2 linked regions of the Lujinxingia sediminis genome follow. The protein of the gene in region 1 interacts with the protein of each later gene in a pairwise test. Links are inferred from orthologs where the notes say so. Each region holds a gene or a part of one and is shown in the gene's direction. Other genes may lie near its edges.

Region 1 (8,360 bases):
AAGCAGCGAAGTCGAAGTGGCTCCGGCGCCCAAAAAGGCGAAGAAGAAGGCCGAACCCAAAGCAGCCGAGCCCAAAAAGACGAAAAAGAAAGCCGCTCCCGCCGGCATCGAGGGCGTTTTCACCCCCTCGAAGTCCGACGATGACGACGACATCGACCTCTCCTCGACCTACCTCGATGATGACGACCTGGGCGACATTCCCGCGCCCAAAAACCCCATGACCAAAGTGCTCGTGGGTGTGGTCCTCGTGCTGGTGGTCGGCATGCTGGCGATGCTGCATCACTTCACCGGCTTTGGCGACGACTTCATGCTGCTGCTTCAGGGCAACTACCAGGAAGAGATGCTTCGTCGCGCCCAGCAAGCCGAAGAGGAGCACCTGGCCGCCCAGCTCGCCGCAATGCCTCGCTATGGCAACCTGACCATCACCGGCAACCCGGTGGGCGCCACCATCAAGCTCAACGGCCAGATCCAGTACGGACAGGTCGGCGGCGAAGACGGCCCCTGGCGTGCGCTGGAGCTGGGTCCGAGCACCGCCATCCAGAACCTCTCGGTGCGCGACACCCACCATATTGAAGTGACCGCCCCCGGCCACCAGCCCGCCACCATCACCCTGACCGAGGGCATGTGGCAGGACGGCGGCAACGGCGACTACCGCTTCAACTACAACGCCAACCTGGTGCCCATCGACGCCAAATACGGCCAGGAGTTCGCCCAGCGTATGGAGTCGGACCTGGACAACGACTTCTACGGCGAAGCCACCATCAACACCATCCCCTCCGGCGCGCAGATCCTGCTCAACAACACCATCGCCCTCAACAAAGATGGCGAAGAGCTGCGCACCCCGGTGACCTTTGGCACCTACTACGTCAAAGATGAGGAGAGCGGTGAGCTCAAAGAGATGCAGCTGCGCGTGGACACCCCGCCCGACCGCGGCGACCGCCTGGAGCTGGCCTTCCCGGACAACGACGAGCTGCCGAACTTCCTGACCTCGATCAACCGCCGCACCTGGGAGTGCAACTGGAAGGATGAAGCCGAGACTCGCCGTCTCCCCGACGACGCCAGCATCCAGCTGCAATGCGACTACACCTGGAAGCTCGAAAAAGACTTCAACGCCATCAACCGCTACATCGCCGATCGCGAAGCGGAGTTCCAGCGCATCCAGGCGCAGCAGGAAGAGGCGTTGAAGAAGGCCCAGGAGGCCGCCGCCGAAGCCGCCGGTCAGCAGGGCTAAGCCAGATATCATGCCACGACACGAACGTTGTACCCGGCTGGTGCGCATCGCGCATCCAGCCGGGCGTCGCCCTGTTTACGCCCGCTGCGATGGCGAGCACTTCGTCACCCTCGCCGGAGATGTCGCCGAGCTGCATCAGGCCATCCTGGAGGGCCGTCCCCTCTCGGAAGACGGCGCGCGCATCCGCAAAGATCGCGCCCAGCTGCTCGCCCCGGCCTGCCCCACCAAGGTGGTCTGCGTCGGGCTGAACTACCGGGCCCACGCCGAGGAGATGGGCAAAGCCATCCCTCAAGAACCCCTGATCTTTCTCAAGCCCTCCACCGCCGTCATCGGCCCCGATGAAGCCATTGAGCTCCCGGCTGCCTCCGAGGAGGTCCATCACGAGGGCGAGCTCGCGATGATCGTCGGCGAGCGCCTCAAAGGGGTGAGCGCCGAGGATGCGATGCGGGGGATCTTTGGGTTTACGTGCGCCACCGACGTGACCGCGCGCGACATCCAGCGCCGCGAGTCGCGCTACACCCGCGCCAAGGGATTTGACACCTTCGCCCCCCTGGGCCCGGCCGTCGCGCTCACCGCCGACTTTATCCCGGCCGAGCACACCCTGACCTGCCGCGTCGATGGCGAGGTGCGCCAGCAGACGCGTCTCAACGACTTTATCTTCGGGCTTCCCGAGGTCGTCGCCTTCATCTCCAGCGTGATGACGCTCCTGCCCGGCGACGTCATCCTCACCGGCACACCCGCCGGCGTCGGGCCCATCACCGAGGGCCAGAGCGTGGAGGTGACCATCGACGGCATCGGCACCCTTCATAACCCGGTACGCCGCGCCCCATAGCCCCACCGGGTAACCCGCTGCGCCGCGCTCTCGGCCGGGGCCTCTCCCCCCCGATCCACACGCCTCGACACACCCTGCCGGGATAGACGCCCCTGCCCCCCTGTGTTACCTTCCCGCGACGCTTGAGCGCGCTGCCCCCGGCGAGCCTCAACTCGCCATCCCGGGGCTTCCGGCGTGCTCCTCTGACGATCGCTGACCGCGCGCTCCTCGTCGCCTCGCCACACCCTGGCGAGCACCTCTTCGAGCGCCCTTGTTGGTTGTGACCCACCGACCCAGGCTAGACGTACCATGGCCCAAGATAACCAGACCCCTCAAGACGCCGCCCCCCAGGGCTCCGACTACAACGCCGAATCCATCCAGGTCCTCGAAGGACTGGAGGCGGTGCGCAAGCGCCCCGGCATGTACATCGGAGACACCGACGACGGCTCCGGCCTCCACCACATGGTCTACGAGGCCGTCGATAACTCCATCGACGAGGCCCTGGCCGGCTACTGCGATCAGGTCACCATCACCATCCACACCGACGAGTCCCTCTCCGTCGAAGATAACGGCCGCGGCATCCCGGTCGATATGCACAAAAAGCAGGGCCGCTCCGCTGCCGAAGTTATCATGACCGTGCTCCACGCCGGCGGGAAGTTCGACCAGAACTCCTACAAAGTCTCCGGCGGCCTCCACGGCGTCGGCGTCTCGGTGGTGAACGCCCTCTCCACATGGCTCACCCTGGAGATCCGCCGCAACGGAGAGATCTGGACCCAGACCTACGACCGCGGCGTCCCCCGCGAGCCCCTGCGCGCCATCGGAAAGGCCAAGACCACCGGCACCAAGATCACCTTCTTGCCCGACCCGGAGATCTTCCAGATCACCCGCTTCTCCTTCGACGTGCTCTCCCAGCGCCTGCGTGAGCTCTCCTACCTCAACAGCGGCGTGCGCATCGTGATCGTCGATGAGCGCGACAACAAACGCCACGACTTCAACTACGAAGGCGGGCTTAACTCCTTTGTTGCCGACCTCAACAAAAACAAAGCCCCCCTGCACGACGAGCCCATCTACATCACCAAAGAGCTCCCCGAGCAGGGCATCACCGTAGAAGTCTCCATGCAGTGGAACGACTCCTACAACGAAAACATCTTCTGCTACACCAACACCATCCGTAACCGCGACGGCGGCAGCCACCTCTCGGGCTTCCGCGGCGCGCTTACCCGCACGGTGAACCTCTACGGCGTCTCCAACGGCATGCTCAAAGAGTCCATCACCGGCGACGACATCCGCGAGGGCATCGCCGCGGTGCTCTCGGTGAAGATGCCCGACCCCAAATTCTCCAGCCAGACCAAAGACAAGCTCGTCTCCAACGAGATTAAGGGCGCGGTCGAGTCGGTGGTCAACGAACGCCTGTCGATCTTCCTCGAAGAGAACCCCTCGGTGGCCAAGGCCATCATCGAGAAAGCCATCGCCGCCTCACGCGCCCGCGAGGCCGCCCGTAAGGCCCGCGAGATCTCCCGCAAGAGCGCCCTCCAGATCTCCGCCCTCCCCGGCAAACTCGCAGACTGCCAGTCGCGTAAGCCCGAGGAAAGCGAGCTCTACATCGTCGAGGGTGATTCCGCCGGTGGCTCCGCCAAGCAGGGCCGAAACCGTAAGTTCCAGGCCATCCTCCCCCTGCGCGGTAAGATCCTCAACGTCGAGAAAGCACGCTTTGATCGCATGCTCTCCAACAATGAGATCTCCACGATCATCAGCGCCCTGGGCACCGGCATCGGCCAGGAGTATTTCGACATCGAGAAGCTGCGCTACCACAACATCGTCATCATGACGGACGCCGACGTCGACGGTAGCCACATCCGCACCCTGCTTTTGACCTTCTTCTACCGGCAGATGCCCGAGATCATCGCCCGGGGCTACCTCTACATCGCCCAGCCGCCGCTCTTCTCCATCAAGCGCGGCCGCACCATGGAGTACCTCAAGGACGAGCGTGAGCTCAACGATCGCCTCATCGAGAACGCCAAGAGTGCCCTGACCCTGCGCGGCGAAAACGGCAAAGAGCTCGCCGGCGACGAGCTGGCCACCTTCATCGACGACCTGCTCAAGTACCGCAGCGTGCTTGAGCGCGTCGCCCGCAACCACGATGACCGCATCGTCGAAGAAGCCGTCAAAGCCGACTTCACCCTTGACGACCTTCAGGATCGGGAGCGCCTCACCACCCGCAGCCAGGAGCTTCTGGAGCGTCTGCGCCAGAGCTACTCGACGGTGCCCTGGCGCACCCCCGAGATCCTCGACGATGCCGAGCTCGATGACCTCTTCGTCGCGCAGTGGCGGAGCCGCGTCTCCGGCACCTCGATCACCTCGCGACTGGACCGCGCCTTCCTCTCCGGCGTCGACTACAAAGAGCTTCTGCGCATCCGCCGCGCCTTCGAGTCCCTCGGAGAGCACGTGGTCGTCGACGACGGCAAAGAAACCGAGCCGCTCACCTCGATCGCCCAGGTGCTCAACCGGGTGCTCGCCGCCGGTCGTAAGGGTCAGTCCATCCAGCGCTACAAGGGGCTGGGTGAGATGAACCCCGACCAGCTCTGGGACACCACCATGGACCCGGAGGCCCGCACCATGCTTCAGGTCCGCATCGAAGATGCGGTCGAGGCCGACGCCCTCTTCACCGTCTTGATGGGCGACCAGGTCGAGCCGCGCCGTGAGTTCATTGAAACCCACGCTCTCGACGTGCGTAACCTCGATATTTAACTCGACTTCGGGCGCCTGCGGGGCGGCCTGGCAGCTCTCTCCTCCTCGCCAGCGCCGCCCCCTTACATGCAGGTTGCCTGTGTCCCGCATCCGACTCTTAAGCGGCCCGGCCGTCCAGCAGACCCTCAACGACGAGCCCGGCGCAAAACTCTTCCGCTACCAGCTCAATATCCCCGTCATGGGGCTGGCCCTGGGCCTGGGGCTTTTAAGCCTTCTGGCCGCGGTGATCCTCTATTTTGTCGCCAGCCTGGGGGGCTTCTACACCGCGGCGTTCATCGTGCTCATCACGCTGGGCCTCGCTCTGTGCAGCGTGGTCTCGTACGGCTCCAACTACGCGCGTAAGCATTTTGTGGCCACCTCCGAGCGCTGCCTGCTCGTCGGCACTAACACCAACGCCTGGCGCGTCGAATGGCCGCTGATCACCCGCCAGACCCTGGACTTTGAGGGCATGACCCTCTCCCCGACCAGCGCGCGCCTCGATCTGCGCACCGCCGGCCAGCATATCCAGATTCCCATCTTCACCCCCTTTGCGTTTCTCATCGATCTCGAAGATTTGATGGCGGAGCTCCTCCAGCATCTCGACGCCGAGGTGGAGGACACCGACGACGAAGACGCCGCCGACGAGGACACGCCGCAAGGGATCGATGCGCCGGGTATGGAAGCGACCGACGACGCGCACCCCGACGCCGAGACCAACACCTCCGAGACCAGCACCTCCGAGGCCAGCACCGAAGCCGGGGACGACGCCGACGCTACATCCAAAAAAACCTGAGCGCTTCGTCCGGCCTTTTCGCCACCGTGTTCATCCTCCTTCTCCTGACCAGCCGAGGCTCCCATGGCCAGCCCCCGGGTGATTCGACCCAACGCGCGCCCCTTTCTACTCCGCCCCACCCTCTGGGCTGCGGCTTTTAGCTCCGGCGCCGCCCTGGTGGCCATGGTCGCCCACGCCGCCATGTTTGAAGCCTCCGCGCTGCTGCTGGGCTGGGCGCTGCTCTTTCCGATCATCACGATCCTCGTCTACGTCGAGCGCCAGGCCGCGCTTAAGAAGACCTACGCGGAGATCTTTGACGACCGCATCATCTGTCACTACGGCTCGCTCTTAAGCGAGAACGCCCTCGATCTCCCCTTTCGAAACGTCACCCAGATCGAGTTGACGCTGCCCTGGCTGGAGCACCGCATCTACCAGACCGGCCACCTCAAGGTGCATGCCGCAGGCTCCGCCACAGGCGCTCCGCTGATCTCGGTCGACGCCCCCGAGGCCCTCTACCAGCTGCTCGAAGAGCGCCTGCGTCACAACGGTTTTGTCATCACCCGCCAGAACCTCGTCCAGCGCGAAGAGCCCCACTTTCTGGGCACGCTTATGGACGCCGGCTCCAGCAATAACCCCGTGATCGGCATCCCCCTTTTGCTGCTCATCGCCCTCGGCCCGCAGCTTCTGGATAACCCCTCGCTGCTCGAATCCGCCCTGGTCATGGGGGCGGGCGTCGCGCTCCTGCTCACCTTCGTCGCCGGCGCGCTGGCCTTTCAGATCATCCGAATCATCGATCTCAACCAGCGCGTCTATTCGCTCTACGACGACGTCGTCGACTACGAGGACGGCTTTCTCACCCGCAGCCGCCGCATCATCCCCATCGAGAACCTGGCCGACACCAGCATTCACCAGCCCTTTTTGAAAAACCTCCTGGGCATGGCCGACGTCATCATCAGCTGTCAGGGAAGCAGCGCCGACATCCACTTCCCCTCGATGCCCAACGCGAAGACCTTTCGCGAAAACCTCGGCCACCTGATCAAAACCACCGACGGGCCGGCCTCTCACCACGGTGAGGAGCGCGACGCCGCCGGGTTCGCACAGGCCAATGGCGACAGTCAGGTATCGCCCTTCGCCCCCTCACCGGCCCGGAGCGATGTCGATGTTGCGACCGCCTCGCCAGCCATGGCGGCCTCCGCGCCACCCACGGCCGCCCCGCCTGCCTCCTGGATTCCCGCGGGCCTCCCGGCGATGAGCCTCAAGCCGGGCATCGTCTCGGTCTTTCTCTCCAACCTGATCGTGGCCCCCTTTGTGGTTGTGGGCGCAGGCGCGCTCTTCCTCGTCTCCATCGCCGGCGAAAGCGAGCTCCCCGCGCTCGGCGGCCTGGTCGCTGTGATCGCGCTGGTGGGGATCGTCTTCGGCTCGCTCGGAAAAGCGATCCAGGAGTATCTGCTCGTCGACGCTCAGATCACCGACCAGAAGGTCGCCCTGACCCGCGGCATTTTTAATAAAGAGACCACCGAGTTCACGCTCGAAAAAATCACGCGCCTCTCCATCTCGCAGTCGCCCATCGACCGCTGGCTTAACACGGCCACCTTCCGCTTCAGCTCCATCGGCGCGTCCAGCGCGCTCAAGCTCTCGCATATCCCCGACGCCGACCGCGTCATCCCCCGCATCGAAAAGGGCCTGGGATTTGGCGGCACCTCCCCGCACCAGACCCTGAGCGCCGAGCCCACCACGACCACCCTGCTCTACAGCCAGCTCTCCCTGCTGGTGATCTGCGCCATCGCCCTCATCGCCACGATGGTCGCTGTGATCTTCTTTAAGCCTGCGCTGCTGATCGGCGCGGCGCTTCTGCTTCTGGCCTTCGGCTTCTTTGCCCACGAGGCCCTCTACGCGCCGACCCGCCGGCTGGAGATCTTCGACCACCACCTGGCCACCCGCGGGGGCGTGCTGATTCACACCCGCGAGCTGATGGCGCTGCACCACGCCAAAGACCTGCGCACCACCCGCTACCCCGACCTCGACACCGGCACGCTGACCATCTCCGGGGGCGGTGCCTCCAGCTCGCTGAGCATCGGGCACCTTCCCGGGCTCAGCGCTCTGCACGAGCACCTCGACGACCTGCTCTTTACCCACCCGCCACGCCAGACCCGCCAGGCCCCCCGACGTCGCGCCGAGATCACCCACGAGTTCACGCCGGTGATCCGCGCAGCGGCCATTCAGGCCAGCGCGGCCACGGCCGCCGCCGTGGTCACCATCCCCCTTCTGCCCCTTTTCTTTGCCTACTTCCGGCTGAGCGCCGCGCATACCACCTACACCCTTGAGCTCGACCGGGTGCGCGTCGACCAGGGCATCTGGTTTAAAACCCGCGCCACCGTGCTGCTCAACCGCATCGACCAGGTGCAGACCTCCCGCGGCCCCCTCGACACCGCCCTCCAGGTCGGCCACGTGCAGATCTCCACCGTCGGCAGCGCCTCCCCCGAGATCTCCATGGGGCCGGTCACCGACCCGCGCACCATCTACGAAGCCATCGATACAAAGAGCGGCTACGCCCCCAGCCAGCCCAGCGCGTAGGCCATCCCCACCCCCAGATAATTGCCCAGGGCAAAGCCCAACAACCCCATGGCAACTCCGGGCAAAATCAGCGCGCGCCGCCCCAGCCGCTCGGCGATCAGCGGCACAAAGGGCGGCCCGTAAATCGCGGCGGTCGAGGTGATCAGAAAGGTGTCGGCATCCACCCGCATCACCTTCGCCAGCAGCGCATGCAGGGCCACCGAGCCCACCATCACAACGCCCATCGCCACACTCACCTCCGCCCC
Region 2 (5,786 bases), on another replicon or contig:
CGCTCCGGCCTTCGAGGGGAGGGGAGAGAGGGATCACGCGGTGTTCATGGTTAAGACGCCGGCCGGGGGGCGGAGGTTTCAAAAAAGTTTGCGCCAGGGTTAAAAAGTTCCGCTCTCACTAAACTTCAGCGTTTGCGGCAGACGCGCCGACACACCCGAAGCGATGTCTTGCCTGGCAAGCTAAGCACTGCCTTCACAGAGACCACCTCACCGGTGCCAGGCTCTGGGCGGACTCCCTTGTGAGATCGCCCCCTCCTTGGTAGGGTTCCGCGGCTTTACGCCCCGCTTGAGCGCCCGCTCATACCGGGAGCCTCTCAATCGTATGAAACGACCCGCTTTGGTGAAGGGAACGCGATGACGGATTCGGTCAGCATCATTCCGATCAATATCGAAGAAGAGATCCGCCAGTCCTACATGGACTACGCCATGAGCGTGATCATCGGGCGCGCATTGCCCGACGTTCGCGACGGGCTGAAGCCGGTGCACCGGCGCATCCTCTTTGCGCAGCATGAGCTGGGCAACCGCTGGAACGCCGCCTACAAGAAGTCGGCGCGTATCGTCGGTGACGTCATCGGTAAGTACCACCCCCACGGCGACTCCTCGGTCTATGATGCGTTGGTGCGTCTTGCCCAGGACTTCAACATGCGCGTGCCGCTTGTCGACGGCCAGGGCAACTTCGGCTCGGTCGACGGCGACCCGGCCGCGGCCATGCGTTATACCGAAGTGCGTATGGCGCGCGTCGCTCAGGAGCTTTTGAGCGACATCGACAAAGAGACCGTCGAGTGGATCCCCAACTACGATGACACCATCGAAGAGCCGGCGGTTCTGCCCACGCGTATCCCCAACCTGCTGATCAACGGCTCCTCCGGGATCGCCGTCGGGATGAGCACCAACATCCCGCCGCATAACCTTGGCGAAGTGATTCGGGGCACGCTGGCGCTGATTGAGAACCCGGAGATCGATGTCGAAGGGTTGATGCAGCACATCCCCGGCCCCGACTTCCCCACCGCCGGCATCATGTACGGCGCGCGTGGTCTGCGTGACGCCTACGCCGAGGGCCGCGGCATCATCAAGATGCGCGCCCGCGCGATCATCGAAGAGGACGAGAAGCGCGGCAAGAGCTCCATCGTCGTCACCGAGCTGCCCTACCAGGTCAACAAGGCGCGTCTCATTGAGAAGATCGCCGAGCTGGCCCGTGACAAGCGCATCGAAGGCATCACCGACCTGCGCGATGAGTCCGACCGCGACGGCATGCGCATCGTCATTGAGCTTCGCCGCGACATGATCCCGGCGGTCGTGCTCAACAACCTCTACAAGATGACGGCGATGCAGTCGTCCTTTGGCATCATCATGCTGGCGATCGTTCACGGTCAGCCCCGCATCATGAGCCTCAAGGAGGTGCTCAACCACTTCATCGACTTCCGCCGCGATGTGGTGACGCGCCGCACCATTTTTGAGCTGCGTAAGGCCGAGGAGCGTGCCCATATCCTGGAAGGCCTCAAGATCGCGCTCGACCACCTCGATGAGGTGATCGCGTTGATTCGCGCCTCGGCCTCGCCCAACGAGGCCCGCGAGGGGCTGATGAGCCGCTTCGCGCTGAGTGAGCGTCAGTCGCAGGCGATTCTCGATATGCGCCTGCAAAAGCTCACCGGTCTGGAGCGCGACAAGATCCTCGAAGAGTTGGCCGAGGTGCTCGCTGAGATCGATCGTCTGCGAGGCATCCTGGCCGACGAGAAGAAGTTGATGGCCGTCATCATCGAGGAGCTCAACGAAGTACTCGAGGCCTACGCCGATGAGCGTCGCACCGAGATCCTGCACAACGTCACCGAGCTCTCCGACCTCGATCTGATCGCCGAAGAAGACATGGTGGTCACCCTCAGCCACGCCGGCTACATCAAGCGTACCCCCCTCAGCGAGTACCGCGCTCAGCACCGTGGCGGCCGTGGAAAGCGGGGCATGGACACCAAAGACGAAGACTTCGTCACCGATATGTTCGTGGCCTCGACCCACACCAACCTGCTCATCTTCACCTCGGTGGGTAAGGTCTACAAATTGATGGTCCACGAGCTGCCGCAGGGCTCGCGCACCACGCGCGGCAAAGCCGTGATCAACCTGTTGCCGATCACGCAAGATGAGAAGATCAAGGCCATCTTGCCCTTTGAGGAGTTTGAAGAGGGGCGCTACATCGTCACCGCCACGCGTCAGGGCGTGATTAAGAAGACCGATCTGATGGCGTACGCCAATGTGCACGTCGGCGGTATCATCGCGCTGGGCTTCAAAGACGAGGATGATGAACTCATCAGCGTGCGCGCTACCGGCGGAGATGATCGCATCTTCCTTGCGAGCAGCGATGGCCAGGCGATCTGCTTCCACGAGGAGGATGTGCGTCCGATGGGGCGCGTGGCCGCCGGTGTCTACGGGATGCGCTTCCGCGAGGGCGATACGCTGGTGGGAATGGACGTGGTTCCCGCAGGCGATGACCACTCCACCATCCTCACCATCACCGAGCGGGGCTATGGAAAACGCACGCTGCTCGATGAGTATCCGCTGCAGCGCCGCGGTGGCAAAGGTGTGGTCACCATTAAGACCAACGAGCGCAACGGCATGCTGGTGGGCATCCGCGTGGTCGACGACACCAATGAGCTGATGATGATCACCGATAAGGGCCAGGTTCTGCGCACCCGCGTCGAGCAGATCTCAACCTACGGACGCAACACGCAGGGCGTGCGCGTCATGAGCCTGGACGACGATGAGCTGGTCGTCTCCATCGCGGCGCTGGTCGCCGAGGAGGAAGACGAGGAGCTCGAGGGTGAGGAACTCGCAGAGGCCGGGGAAGGTGCGGAGATTCAGGGCGATGAAAGCCCCGAGCAGGCCGCCTCAACCGGTGAAGAATCCGCAGAGGAAGAGCCCGGCGAAGACAGTTAATCTGAGGCGGTTGACGCCCGTCAATTCCCTGTGTTACAGGGTGCGCGCCGCTGCTCGGGGAGGCGCTTGCAGACACGGTCTGCGGGCATTTTCCAGAGCACGGCGCGAGGTGATTTAGATGGCCTCTCCACCAGAAGACGAGTCGCGTCACTCCACCCGCAATCCCTGGCTTGTGGCAGGCGCGATCGGAGCCCTGGGCTTTGAGTTTGTAGGACTTGTACTCGGCGGTGCATTTATCGGCACCCGACTCGATGCCCACTTTGAAACGGCCCCGGTGTTGCTTCTGGTGTCCATGGCGGTGGCGATGCTCAGCGCCGGGTGGCATGTCTGGAAGATCTCGCAACGGTTTTTGAAAACACAAGGTGAAGACTGATGGCCAGGCTCGACCGAAGCTTCGTCAACGGGGTTTTCTGGCGCATGTTGGCGCTGGGAGCACTGCTGGCGCTGATGACGGGCCAGGTAGTCTCCCTGCGATTCGGCTACTCCATGGCTCTGGGCACGCTCTTTGCGGCGCTCAGCCTCCGTGCGACAGCTTTTCTCGTCAGGAAGATGTTTAATGGCGCCGTCAACGGCAATCCCGCAGCAAGGGGAGGCGCTGTTGTTCTGGTGTTTAAGCTGGCAGCAAACTGCGTTGCCATCTGGTTTTGCCTTTCGACCCTGGGTGCCCACGCCGTAGGCTTTATCCTCGGCTACAAAGTGTTGTTACTCGCGCTGGGCTGGCAGACTGTTTCCACTCGTAAGAGTCGCCAGCACGTTGAGGACAACGCCGCTGACAACGAGAGCACGTAGTTCATGGCTGATTATACGTTTTTAGACCTCATTCCCGCGTTTGCCGAACAAGAACACGGAGAGGGATGGAATCACATCTTCGGCGACCCTGTGCTGAATCCCTCGGCCGCGGTCGGTATCACTCACGTGGTGTTCACCGGTGTACTGGTGCTGCTGATTACGGTGCTCGCACTTGTCGCCAGTCGCAGGTACCGAAAGCGCGACGAAGCCCTGATCCCTGTGGGTAAATTCTCGGTGGCCGGATTCTTCGAGGTGCTCTTCGAAGCGGTGATGGGCATGATGAGCGACCTGATGGGCGAGAAGGCTGCTAAGAAGTTCTTCCCGCTGATCGCGTCGCTGGCGGTCTTTATTTACCTGGGCAACCTGATGGGGCTGGTCGTGGGCTTTGCGCCGCCGACTTCAAACCTCAATACGGGGCTGGCCTGCGCGATTGTCGTCTTCCTGGTTTACAACGTCTCCGGTTTCATGGAGCAGGGATTCGGCTATATCAAACATTTCATGGGGCCGATTCTCTTGCTGGCTCCCCTGATCTTTATCATCGAATTGGTGGGACACGCCTTCCGCCCGGTCAGTCTTGCAGTGCGACTTACCGGTAATATGACCGGGGACCACATGGTCCTGGGCGTGTTTGGGGACCTGGCCGCCGGGATCTTCGGAATTCCTCTTCTGATCCCGGTACCGTTCCTCTTCCTGGGCTTGCTGGTTTGCACCATTCAGGCGTTGGTCTTCAGCCTGTTGTCCAGCATCTACATCGCCCTTGCCATTGAGCACGAAGACCATTAAACGACTCGCCAGAAAGGTTGTTGGCCTAGACGGCTTTCATCAGGGCGTATCAACATATTGATACCCGTCACAATGGCGCACGCCGCAACTTGTATCGGCGTCGCGCGAGCTAGGAGGACGCAGTCCATGCTGAAGAAAAGCACGATCACGTTTTTGAGCACGTTCGCAATTGTCGCACTCTGGAGCACCTCGGCGTTTGCCCAGGGTACCGCTGCTGCGGCCGATAACGTCTTCACGACCTACGCATGGTTGGGCGCCGCTTCGGCCTTCGGCGTGAGTCTTGCCGCGCTGGGTGGTTCGCTGGGTCAGGGTCGCGCTGCTGCCGCCGCCCTGGAAGGTATCGCTCGCAACCCGGGCGCCGCCGGTAAGCTCTTCACTCCGCTGATTCTGGGTCTGGCCCTGATCGAGTCGCTCGTGATCTACGCGTTCGTTATCTCGATTCTGATGGTCCTTAACATCGACATCACCGCGGCGCTCTAAGTCGCAGGTTGACGATGTGAAAAAGCCCGGCTTCGGCCGGGCTTTTTTGTGCTCTGGGGGCTAAAAAAAGCGCCCGGCCTCCTTCTTGCGTGGGGTGGGTGCGTGTGGTCTAATGCGGCCCCTTGAGGAGGGCGGCTGCGCCTGCCCTCGGCGCGAATGCAGCGACTGCGCTTCAGGCCCTGAAGCCATCGAGGCCTTGGGCGTGCGCTGTTTTCCTCGCTTGATCCATCCCATCCGGAGCAGACCACGGAATGATCGTCCAGTGTCCCAGCTGTTCATCGCGATATCGCGTCAATGACGCCAATATTCCGCCCTCGGGGGGCAAGATCAAGTGTCCTTCCTGTGCGCACGCCTTCGTGGTGTACCCTGAGGTAGCGGCGGAGCCGGAGCACGAGGCGGATAAGACCTCGATTGCCGCGCGCCCCAATATTCACGAGCTTCTCAACTCGATGAATCAGAACAAGGCCGCCGCACAGAACGCGGCGCCGCCGGTCGAGGATGAGGTCGCCAAGACCGAGGTGATGTCGGGCGCGGAACTTCCGGATTTCTCCTCGATGTTCGGCGATGTCGGTGGCGATCAGACCATTGAGATGTCCAATCCATTGGTCAGCGGCGTATTGCCCGGGCTCGGAGCCTCGGTCGAGGAGGATGAACTCCACACTCAGGAGCTCTCGCCAGACCTCGTAAAGAAGAGCCTGCAGCATCTGGGCGCGCGCCCGGCCGGTGGTCCGCCCTCCATGCCCGATGATGGAGGCCCTGCTACCGAGATTGCGCCTCCTCCTGTGGTGCAACAGGCCATGCCCGGGCAA

The links.
Region 2: the proteins of gyrB (region 1) and gyrA interact in binary tests that used the Escherichia coli proteins (3 or more experiments, as listed by UniProt). The link is inferred for Lujinxingia sediminis from one-to-one orthologs.

The regions. Positions count from the first base shown.
Region 1 is NZ_SADD01000007.1:197,166-205,525, forward strand. What follows is about bases 2,006-5,070. They hold gyrB (DNA topoisomerase (ATP-hydrolyzing) subunit B), read left to right. Parts: upstream 2,006-2,351; coding sequence 2,352-4,790; downstream 4,791-5,070. Other genes in these bases: EA187_RS13465 (fumarylacetoacetate hydrolase family protein), read left to right, coding at 2,006-2,063; EA187_RS13475 (hypothetical protein), read left to right, coding at 4,870-5,070. Also shown: EA187_RS13460 (hypothetical protein), read left to right, coding at 1-1,231; more of EA187_RS13465, read left to right, coding at 1,242-2,005; more of EA187_RS13475, read left to right, coding at 5,071-5,562; EA187_RS13480 (PH domain-containing protein), read left to right, coding at 5,626-8,115; EA187_RS13485 (DUF819 family protein), read right to left, coding at 8,088-8,360. UniProt on the Escherichia coli protein: DNA gyrase negatively supercoils closed circular double-stranded DNA in an ATP-dependent manner to maintain chromosomes in an underwound state.
Region 2 is NZ_SADD01000001.1:25,498-31,283, forward strand. Bases 1-3,139 are described here. They hold gyrA (DNA gyrase subunit A), read left to right. Parts: upstream 1-354; coding sequence 355-2,925; downstream 2,926-3,139. Other genes in these bases: EA187_RS00110 (AtpZ/AtpI family protein), read left to right, coding at 3,044-3,139. Outside these bases: more of EA187_RS00110, read left to right, coding at 3,140-3,298; EA187_RS00115 (hypothetical protein), read left to right, coding at 3,298-3,714; atpB (F0F1 ATP synthase subunit A), read left to right, coding at 3,718-4,497; EA187_RS00125 (ATP synthase F0 subunit C), read left to right, coding at 4,624-4,977; EA187_RS00130 (tetratricopeptide repeat protein), read left to right, coding at 5,337-5,786. UniProt on the Escherichia coli protein: A type II topoisomerase that negatively supercoils closed circular double-stranded (ds) DNA in an ATP-dependent manner to maintain chromosomes in an underwound state.